2 regions of the Priestia sp. 40 genome follow, and region 2 is predicted to be linked to the other one. Evidence: riboswitches for the same ligand, from Rfam matches in the RefSeq annotation. Region 2 holds a riboswitch; the other holds the start of a gene.

Region 1 (5,222 bases), on a different contig from region 2:
TGTACTTCTTGCACGTCTACTGTCACATCCTTTTATCTGTCATTGTATACTTTCTCTTTTTCCTATAGGAACAAAAATATTGACTATGGCATTATGTCTAAATGCTGAGTCAGCATATAATACTCGCTTGGATTTGTTGTCCAGTTTTTCACTTTTTGATTATAAGCAACAACAATGTTTGGATGTACAATCGATGACGTCAGCATTTTCCCATTAATCAAAGCGGTTGCTTGCTTAGCTAACTGATCTCGCTTTGCGTCTTCTACGGTTGAATTTAACTGCTGAATCATTTTTGTTAGTTTATCATCATTAATTCGGCTGGCATTTAAACCACCGCCCGGCAAATAGTTCGTACTCAAATAATAGCTGGCATCTCCTCTAGGTGCTGTGATAAGGCTATACAATGCTAAATCCCAATCGTCTTTTGCCATTAAATATTCATCGCTGTCCTCAACGAGATGAATCTTAATATTGATTCCTAACTCTTTCGCATTAGACTGTATAAGCTGCGCAATTAAAGGAAGTTCTGGCAAAGAACTGTATGTGACAAGAGAGAGCGATAATGGCTTTCCGTTTCTGATTGTTTTTCCGTTTTTGATTTGATAACCTGCTTTCTCTAAGTATCTTTTAGCAGATGCGATACCTCTTTGATCACTAGCTGTATTATCGGCAAACGGAAATTGGGGTAAAAATGGCCCTCGAGCCGCTGCCGCTTGATTGTTCATGATGCTGCTGACAACTTCTTTTCGGTTCAATAAGGCATCGATAGCTTTTCGTACATTTTCGTCTTCTAATGCGTCATTGGTTTGATTATAAAGCAATAAATGAGTGCGCACACTAGGTACTCCACTTACCTTAAAAGACGGATCTGTTTGTAAAGTGCCCAAGCTTTCTAAAGGCGGGCGATAAATAATGTCGGCTGTTCCAGATTGAAGAGCAGCAACTCGCGCATTAGCATCTTCGTTAAATGCAAAGATCGCGCTTTTCAACTTTACTTTTCCATTCCAATAATCCTTATACCTTTCTAATTTCACTTGATTTCCTTGATCAAAAGATAAGACGTGAAATGGACCTGTGCCAATGGGTTTCTTAGCTATATGAGAAGCATCAACGTCTATAATAGCTGTATTTGGATGCACTAATTCAGAAGGAAATTTAGGCATTTGCTCTTTTAATGTAATTGTGAGCGTATGACCATTCGCTTTCATTTCTTTGATTTTTAAAGCGTTTCCCATCGCATAGTTTTGAGTTATTGCTCTTTGAAGAGAAGACCTCACGGCATTTGCATCCAGCGCTTTTCCATTTTGAAACGTGATGTTCTTTTTTATCGTAAATGTCCACGTAAGACCGTTATCTTTTGTTTCCCACTTTTCAGCAAGCCAAGGCTTTATTTTTAAATCGTCGCTGATTTTGACAAGCGTCTCCCCCACTCCTGCACGGACTGCCGTATAATCATCATCGGTATGAGGATCAAGGGTTGCAGGGGTGAAATTAAATAAAAATGTAGCGCTTTTATTCGTTTTCTTTCCTTCTTTTATACTCATACTCTCTTCATGAGGCGTACAAGCAGTAAGACAAAGTAAAACAAAAATTAATATAGATACGAGCTTTTTATTATTTATCATTCATTTTTCCACCTTCTATTTTAATACACAAAAAAAAGCACTTCTAAAAAGAAGTGCTTGTCTTCACAACAAAATTAGATAAACATATCCCCTTGTTTATCCTATTTTTCATTCTGCCAAAACACCTCCCTATCCTCGTAGGTTATTGTGTGCTGTAATTTATGGCAGGTCTCCTGGCTTCAAGTCACTGCCTTATACCGCCTTCCCGTCTCTAAATAGACAGTGGCTTTTTGACATAAGGCTCCTTGTTACAGTGGCGGGACCGCTCCGGATTTGCACCGGATTCCCTTTTAAGGCAATTGAAAAACAATTGCCACCATAAAAGCTGGTTATTTAATTTAGTAGCGTGCTCTTGAAACTCTAGAAGTAGAAGCTGATGGTGAAATATCTTCATCATCAAATCCAGTCGCAATAACGGTTACCATCATTTCGTCCTTTAAATCTTCATTAATCACAGATCCAAAAATCATATTTAAGTCCTGATCAGAAGCGGACGTGACAATATCTGCTGCTTCCTGTACTTCGTAAAGACTTAGGCTGCTGCCGCTCGTAATGTTCAACAGCACGCCTCTTGCTCCATCAATCGATGCATCTAGCAGCGGACTAGAAATCGCTTTTTTCGCTGCTTCAATTGCCCGGTCTGATCCGGAAGCTCGTCCGATACCCATAAGCGCAAATCCTTGATTAGACATGATGGTTTTTACATCAGCAAAGTCAAGGTTAATCAGGCCTGGAACAGCAATTAAGTCTGAAATACCTTGAATACCTTGGCGAAGAACATTATCTGCTTCACGGAATGCTTCAAGCATAGGCGTCTTTTTATCAACAATTTCAAGCAAACGGTCGTTTGGAATGACAATAAGAGTATCTACTGATTCATTCATAGCAGTAATACCGCCTACTGCTTGCTTGGTACGTTTATTTCCTTCAAACTTGAACGGGCGAGTAACGACTCCAATTGTTAAAGCATTTAGTTCACGGGCAATTTGAGCAATAACCGGAGCTGCTCCAGTACCGGTTCCTCCGCCCATGCCAGCTGTTACGAATACCATGTCTGCACCTTGCAGCACTTCTTGAATTTGTTCTCTACTTTCTTCGGCTGCTTCTCTTCCTACTTCTGGATTAGCTCCTGCACCTAATCCTCGCGTTAATGCCGCACCAATCTGCATTTTCACATCTGCTTTAGATAAGTTAAGCGCCTGAGCATCCGTATTAACGGCGATAAATTCTACTCCTTGTACACCGTGTTCAATCATACGGTTAACGGTGTTATTTCCTCCACCGCCGACCCCAATTACTTTAATTCGCACTAGTGGCGATACATCTGCATCAAATCCAAACATTCTAAGTTCCTCCTCAATGATCAAAATTACTTTCTCTTCTTATCCGAAAAAACATGTGAAGAACCTTTTACTCCTATGTGTAACGCGTAACTGTTCTTTTGTTTTACAGATTTTGTACATTTCTCTTTTAACCTTTAAATCTTTACATCTTTATGTAAATTTATTGTTGTTCTAAAATTAGTACGCCGAACTCTTTTATGGCTTTTCCACTCAAAACGGCATATAAGCTTATTGTATCATTCATTTGACAGATGTCTGTATTTAATTTTGAGTAAGATGTGACTAAGAGAATAATATTTTTATAGGCAAAATGAGAAAAAGCCCTTAGAAATAAGGGCTTCTCTAAATAATAAACCGTTTTATAATTTCCCAGTTAAGAATTGAGCTTCTCCCATGCCAAAGCTCCAGTCAGCATTACCGTTCTCAACAATTGAAATCATAATGTCGTTTGGCTGAATACCGCAGCTTTCTCCCAGCTCTTTTACAATTAATCTGTAAAGAGCTTGTTTTTGCTCTTCTGTTCGCTGTTTGCTCGTTACGCTTATAATAACCAAATCCTTGCTTCTCTCAAAGCCCAGACCTGTATCTTCAATGATCATTTCATGAGCAGGATGCTGATGTACAATTTGATAACGATCGCGCTCCGGCACGCCAAAGGCTTCTAGCATCGCTCGGTGCGTAGCGTCTAGCAGTGTTTTTAACTCTTTTTCATCTCTTCCTTCTATTACATCAAATCTAAGTAATGGCATACTAAGTAACCTCCAGCCTTTTGTCTAATGTATTATTGCTTCATCATATCACAACTATCATTTGTAAAAAAAAGATATGCTATTCATAATGTGCTCTCTAGTGAAAGAGACCTCAAACACTTTAATAAAAGCTGAACCTAATAAAAAGAAATGAGCAGCATAACGGCTCATTTCATTAGTATAAAAACATTTATAATAAGAGCTAAAATACATACAGATACAATGGCAATGAGTACGTTCATCACAAGGTTTTGCGAGGATGTTTTGGCTTGTTTTTTCATATCAGCCCGACTCATCTGTTGCTTTTCATGATCACTTTTAGACATCACGTAGCCTCTCCTATTCATCAAAATGTCAGCAGTGTGTAAATGATTTTTTGAGAAACCTTATTTCAGTTCTTTTGTATAAACAGCAGCATATGCAGGTTACCATCAGTTATTTTAGCATGTTTTGTCAAATAAGTGGACTATGAAGCGCTTCAATTTAGTATTCACGGCCAAATATATTTAAATTCGTTGCTTTTCTCTTCTTTTCTCGCTATTGTTTGAGAAGAAGGATAATTAGATACGATAAAGGATGATACGATATTGAATAACCATACGCAGCTGCCTCAGTATATCTACACATACGCATGCAGCGAAGAGGAACTCTCACTATGTCAATTAGAGAGACGCTCTCTTTTTGAAATTGAAACTGAGAAACCTATCATAAAAAGTGCCGTTAAACTTGATCCAAGCAGAAGCCCTTTTATCAAAGAGCGATTAGATATTATGTATGAATCAGATGACCTTGCAGATATTTGTAAGCAAGTAGAAGATATTGACCTTGGAGACAAAACATTTAAACTCATTTTCATGAAAATTAATGACTTGGAAAAAGATCAAAAAATAAGTTATAAAGGTCAGCGTGCGATTGAACGTGATGTGGGTTGGCATTTTGTAGCAGAAGCAGACCTGCATAACCCTGACCATTTGTTTGGCATTGTTCCATTTGAAGGACGCTGGTATTTTGGGAAATACCAAAAAAGCGAAGCTGTATGGCTGCATCATTTGAAGAAACCGCGTGAATACTCTACAGCACTCAGTACCCGCCTTGCAAGAGCTGTAGCTAACATTGCCGTTCCAAACCCTGAAGGAATCAAAGCGATCGATCCATGCTGCGGTATCGGTACAGTCCTTGTAGAAGCCCTGTCAATGGGCATTGATATTGTAGGACGCGATATCAATCCACTTGTGACCGACGGATCTCGTGAAAATATTGCGCATTTCGGCTTAAGCGGTGATGTCAAAACCGGACCGATTTCAGAGGTTACCACTCACTATGACGTAGCTATCATCGACATGCCTTACAATCTCTACACCCACGCGACGCCTGAAGATCAGCTTTCTATTTTGAAACACGCTCGCCGCTTTGCGGATAAAGTAGTCGTGATTACAGTAGATACGATTGATCATATGATTCATGAAGCTGGCTTTTCTATTTCAGATCGCTGCGTAGCGCGTAAA
Region 2 (5,222 bases):
GATTGAAAGGTATGATTTCGATAGTGCCAGACGTTTGTTAATTTCATCACGCTTTCTACCACTTCTTCATCCTGTGCTGATACAGTGCTAAACAAACCTTTCGCCTGATAAGGATAACGTCCCAGTGAAACAATTTCTTGAACCGTAAATTCTAATCCAATTTGATTTTCTTGCGTCATGACTGCAACTTTTTGCGCCAGTTGTTTTGGTGAATAAGCCTTCACTGACTTCCCTTCTACCTTCACTTCTCCTGATTGAGTGGTTAATACATTCATAATTAAGCGAATAAGCGTTGTTTTTCCGCTTCCATTTGGTCCTAGTAAAGCAACAAAAGAACCTTTGTCTACGGTGAACGTGATGTCACGAACGGTCGGTTTCTGTTTATCGTATCCTCCCGTCACATTATATAGTTCAATCATGATATTCCTCTTTTCCGCATACGTTCTTTTACAAGCAGCAGCGTAAAAATTGGCGAACCAATTAAGGCGGTTACGACTCCAATCGGCAGTTCACGAGGTTCTAATATCGTTCGTGCCAATAAATCGGCTAAAACCAAATAACTTCCTCCGATTAAAATAGAAAGCGGTAGTACATGCTTATGGTTAGCTCCCGCTACGAGACGCACTACGTGGGGGATAACTAAGCCAACAAATCCAATTGCCCCAGATACTGATACCGCAGCCCCTGTTAATACGGATGCTCCTATTAAAATCATTCTTTTTTTCTTCTTTACGTCTATTCCCATAAACTGAGCGGATTGATCGCCAAATGCTAAACCGTTCAGCTCTTTTACATGTAACAGCAGCATAATCGTACCGGCTAAAAAGAACGGCCCTAAAATTTGAATATGCGACCATCCTCTCATTGATACGCTTCCCATTAGCCAATATAAAACCTGCCTTACATCTTCTTCAGGAGACAGAGCCACAATTAATGAAATAAGCGCGCTCATAAAGGATGATAAAATAATCCCCGCTAAGATGATGGTTTCATTGGCCAAATTGCCGCTTGCGAGCTTTGTAATACCAAAAACTAAAAGAAGAGTAATAAATCCAGATACAATACCGACTACAGGCAGCGTGAAGATAGATAAACCAAAAATACTCCAATGAAAATAAATTGCCATGACAGAGCCAAGGGTCGCACCTGAGGAAACTCCGATCGTGTAAGGATCGGCAAGAGAGTTTCTTAATAGCCCTTGAAAGGCAGCCCCTGCTATTGAAAGCGACGCTCCTACTAAAAATGCCACCAGTACTCTTGGAAATCGAATTTGCCATATGATTAAATCCATGTTCTCTGGACCATGGTATAAGGATAGTCCGGTAAGGTGACCAATAATAATTTTAATTGTATCTCCTACGGTTAACGAAACTGTACCAATAAATACGCCCATAATCACCGAAACACATACAATAAATAAACTAACTATGTATAAGATAGATGCTTTGTTTAAAAAAATACGTTTAAAAATCAATACTTTCAGCTCCTCTAGGAAACGAGGCATGATGTTTTACATTACATTAACCATTCATTTTCCTGTCCATAAACCATGTTTCCACCCTATATAGAGTGGGAAACAATTATCTTTTATTTGTTGCGAGTGCTAGACTGTTGAACTAGGCAACGTAGCACAGCGTACTAAAGTTCTCGGTAAAAAAACAAGCGAAAGCCTCTACAAGCTATACTTTTTGTGCTTGCTCCGGGCTTTTATAGTTGTCTATTAAATGATACAGCTTTTCCATATCTACAGCTTCTCTCACATATGCTGCTGCTTTTGAAAAAGACTCCTCTTTTTGCAGACGGCTGTTGAATGTATCCGTAATAGGTGGCAATTTTTTATGTTTGCGAATTTGATTAAGCAAAGCTCTGCGCAAAGCATCGTTATGAAACACATCATGAACATACGTGCCAATGATGTTTTCTTTAACCGTTCCTTCTTTTTGATCATCTACCACCGCAAAGGCTTCCGTCATGCTTTTAGAAACCGTCTTTCCCATATGAATTTCATAGCCTTCAATCGAAACCTTCTCACTCTCTAACTGAACATATCCAGAAACTCTTTCTGTTTTTTTGCTGGTTGTCATAACGGTTTCCACTGGAAGCAAACCCAGCCCTTTAATAGATTCAATCCGGGACTCTACTGCATCGGGGTCCGTAATCGTCTCGCCTAACATTTGATATCCCCCGCAGATGCCAATAACGTGAGCGTTCGTTGCGTTCAAGACTTGATTAATGGCTAGAGCCAGCCCGCTTTCTTGTAAAAACTGCGCATCTTCAATCGTATTTTTGCTTCCTGGTAAAACAATTAAATCAGGCGTACCTAGTTGTGATGGCTTGGTTACAAGCCTCACATGACAGTCTTCTTCTAAGCTTAAAGGATCGATGTCTGTAAAATTTGAGATGCGTGGGTACGAAATAACCGCAATATCAATTTCTTTTAACGGATTCACAAGGGTTGAGTAATTTCTGAGGGATAATGAATCTTCTGCGTCAATTTCCACGTCGTGCATATAAGGAATAACGCCTAGGACCGGAACGCCCGTGTATTCTTCAAACCACTTTAGCCCCGGTTTTAACAGTTCTAAATCTCCTCGGAATTTATTGATTAACACCCCGACAACTCTGGGCTTGTGCTCAGCTGGAAGCAATTGAAGAGTTCCTACTAGGCTCGCAAAAACTCCACCTTTATCAATATCTCCTACTAACACAACAGGCGCTTGGGCTATCTTTGCTACGCGCATATTTACCAGTTCCCGATCGTTCAAATTGACTTCAGCAGGACTTCCAGCACCTTCAATCACAATTCGATCATAATGACTGGCAAGCTCTTTATAAGACTCAGTGATAACGTTCAAACCTTCATTAAAAAATTCTTGCCGATACTGAAAAGCAAACATATTACGAAGCGGCTTTCCATGAACGACAATTTGAGATTCATGATCACGAGTTGGTTTAATTAAAATAGGGTTCATATTAGTTGTTGCTTCTACTCCAGCAGCTTCTGCTTGAATTCCCTGCGCTCTGCCAATTTCTTTTCCATCCATTGTAATGTATGAATTGAGCGCCATGTTTTGCGATTTAAACGGTGCAGTTTGATAGCCGTCTTCTTTAAAAATACGGCAAAATGCTGTAGCAATCATGCTTTTTCCAGCGTCTGAGTGCGTTCCTTGAATCATAAGAGGTTTTCCTTTTTTCACTTTATCCACTCCCTACCACATAAAAAAACCTTAACTGTAAAAGTCAAGGTTTGGTCATGCGCTCATTAACACATTGTCTTGACTTATTTCTCCCACCGAAAAATAAGGGGTTTTTAAAAGCAGGTCTCCTGGCTTATGCTTCATTTTACTTCTGCACCCTTCCTAGTTTGACTAGTGGGTCTTTGCAGGTTCATCCACATTTACAGTAGCGGGGGCTGCACCGGATTCTCACCGATTTCCCTATTATCCTCCTTAGAGGCACTTTTAAAATCATTTATTCTTTATTGTAACGAATTTTATAACCATTCACAATAACGATTTTCTTCTATTATTATATATTACTGTGTTTATACTTATTTGGGTCTCGTATGCTATAATAACAATTATTTTCCAAACATCTTATGAAATAGCTAGGAAGGTGCTCACAGTTGAAGAAAAAAATGATTTATACCTTTATTGGTTCGCTTGTTCTTTATATAGTAATTATATCTTTTTGTATGTATCAAACTGCCCACAAGTCTGTTCCACAAAACGCAGATTATGTCCTCGTTTTAGGTTCTAAAGTAGATGGTGATCAAATGTCTCCTAGTTTAAAAGAGCGAGCAAAAACAGCTTTATCTTATTTAAAGACTCATAAACAAACAAAAGTTATCGTAACGGGTGGAAAAGGATCTGATGAAGAAATTTCTGAAGCAGAGGCAGCCTACCGTTTTCTACGAAAAGCAGGAATTAAAAAGAATCGCATTATAAAAGAAGATCAGTCAACTTCTACTTTTGAGAATTTTATTTTCACCAAAAAGAAAGTTGATATTCAAGATAAACGAGTCGTGCTTGTTAGCAGTGATTTTCATCTGTTTCGCGCTTCTATTATTGCCAAGCGCCAAGGTTTTGATGTTTATCCTTTAGGCGCAAAGACACCAAATTCAATTAAACTTCAAGCCTACTTTCGTGAGTATGCTGCTATATTAAAAACATGGCTGTTTGATAAATAAATAGAGTACACGCCTATACAAACGAAAAACACGGCATGAATTCATGCCGTGTTTTTTATTAATCATCTGTATCGATAACTGCTTTTGGTAAACCTGTGTATTTCGCCCAGTAGAAAATACCGAGTGAAACAAGAGCAATTAAAATTAAGTCAAGTGGGTTGCTTAGCACACCTTGTCCTCCGCCAAATGAACCTAGATAAGAGATAACAAGCATAATAATATAATAAGCAACTAGCCACCAAGCAGATTTAAGCTGCTGTGCAAATTTCACAACGTCAGTTGGTACGTATTTCTTAAACGCTACGTAGATAACAACCATTAGAAGCTGTGATCCTAGCAGCCAAGAAATTGTTGTCCATCCTGACCAGTATACGATGTATGAACAGAAGATAAATGAAACAGGAGCAATAATGCTCATGCCTTTTAATTTGAAAGGTTTTTTAAGATCTTTTGCATTTACTCTGAATGCTGCAGCTGAAATTGGTGCGATAGCATAAGACAGAATAAGTGCTACTGAACATACGTTTACTAGCGCTTCCCAAGAAGGAAATGGCAGTGTCCAGAATACGGACATTCCAAATGATAGCCATAGTGACGCACGTGGAATTCCTGTTTTCTTATCTACTTTTGAGAAACGTTTAAATAGTGTTCCATTACGAGACCAAGCATAAACTAGACGAGAAGTTGTATTCATAAAGATGTTTCCGTTACCGCCTGGTGATAAAATAGCATCAAAAATAACAAGCGTTACTAACCAGCCAAGGCCTAAAATAAGTGCAATATCTTTAAATGGTAAAGAGAATTGCTCTTGAATTGTTCCCCATCCTCCTGATAGCATATCAGCCGGGATGTTACCGATGAACAATACTTGCAGTGCTGTGTAAATAATCGCTGAAAGTACAATACAGATAATTAGCGCGATTGGAATATTACGCTGCGGATTTTTAACTTCACTGGCTACCGAAACAATAGGGTGAAGTCCTAAGTAAGCAAACATAACGCCACCTGTTGAAATGGCTGCTTGAATACCATT

What was found. Region 2 has a riboswitch for cobalamin ahead of ACO1DI_RS27025 (cobyric acid synthase). Riboswitches for the same ligand answer to the same signal wherever they lie in the genome.
Region 1: it holds a riboswitch for cobalamin, as region 2 does, so the genes downstream of both, nikA (nickel ABC transporter substrate-binding protein) here and ACO1DI_RS27025 (cobyric acid synthase) in region 2, are expected to answer to the same signal.

The regions. Positions count from the first base shown of each region.
Region 1 covers NZ_JBMPZA010000015.1:448,013-453,234, forward strand. Annotated here, with positions in the region: gene ACO1DI_RS17160 (GNAT family N-acetyltransferase) at 1-14, opposite strand, end outside; gene nikA (nickel ABC transporter substrate-binding protein) at 84-1,625, opposite strand; cobalamin riboswitch at 1,772-1,961, opposite strand; gene ftsZ (cell division protein FtsZ) at 1,964-2,968, opposite strand; gene ACO1DI_RS17175 (tautomerase family protein) at 3,328-3,717, opposite strand; gene ACO1DI_RS17180 (hypothetical protein) at 3,885-4,043, opposite strand; gene ACO1DI_RS17185 (TRM11 family SAM-dependent methyltransferase) at 4,305-5,222, shown strand, end outside.
Region 2 covers NZ_JBMPZA010000026.1:160,374-165,595, forward strand. Annotated here, with positions in the region: gene ACO1DI_RS27015 (ABC transporter ATP-binding protein) at 1-419, opposite strand, end outside; gene ACO1DI_RS27020 (FecCD family ABC transporter permease) at 416-1,474, opposite strand; gene ACO1DI_RS27025 (cobyric acid synthase) at 1,680-3,206, opposite strand; cobalamin riboswitch at 3,299-3,478, opposite strand; gene ACO1DI_RS27030 (YdcF family protein) at 3,626-4,189, shown strand; gene ACO1DI_RS27035 (APC family permease) at 4,248-5,222, opposite strand, start outside.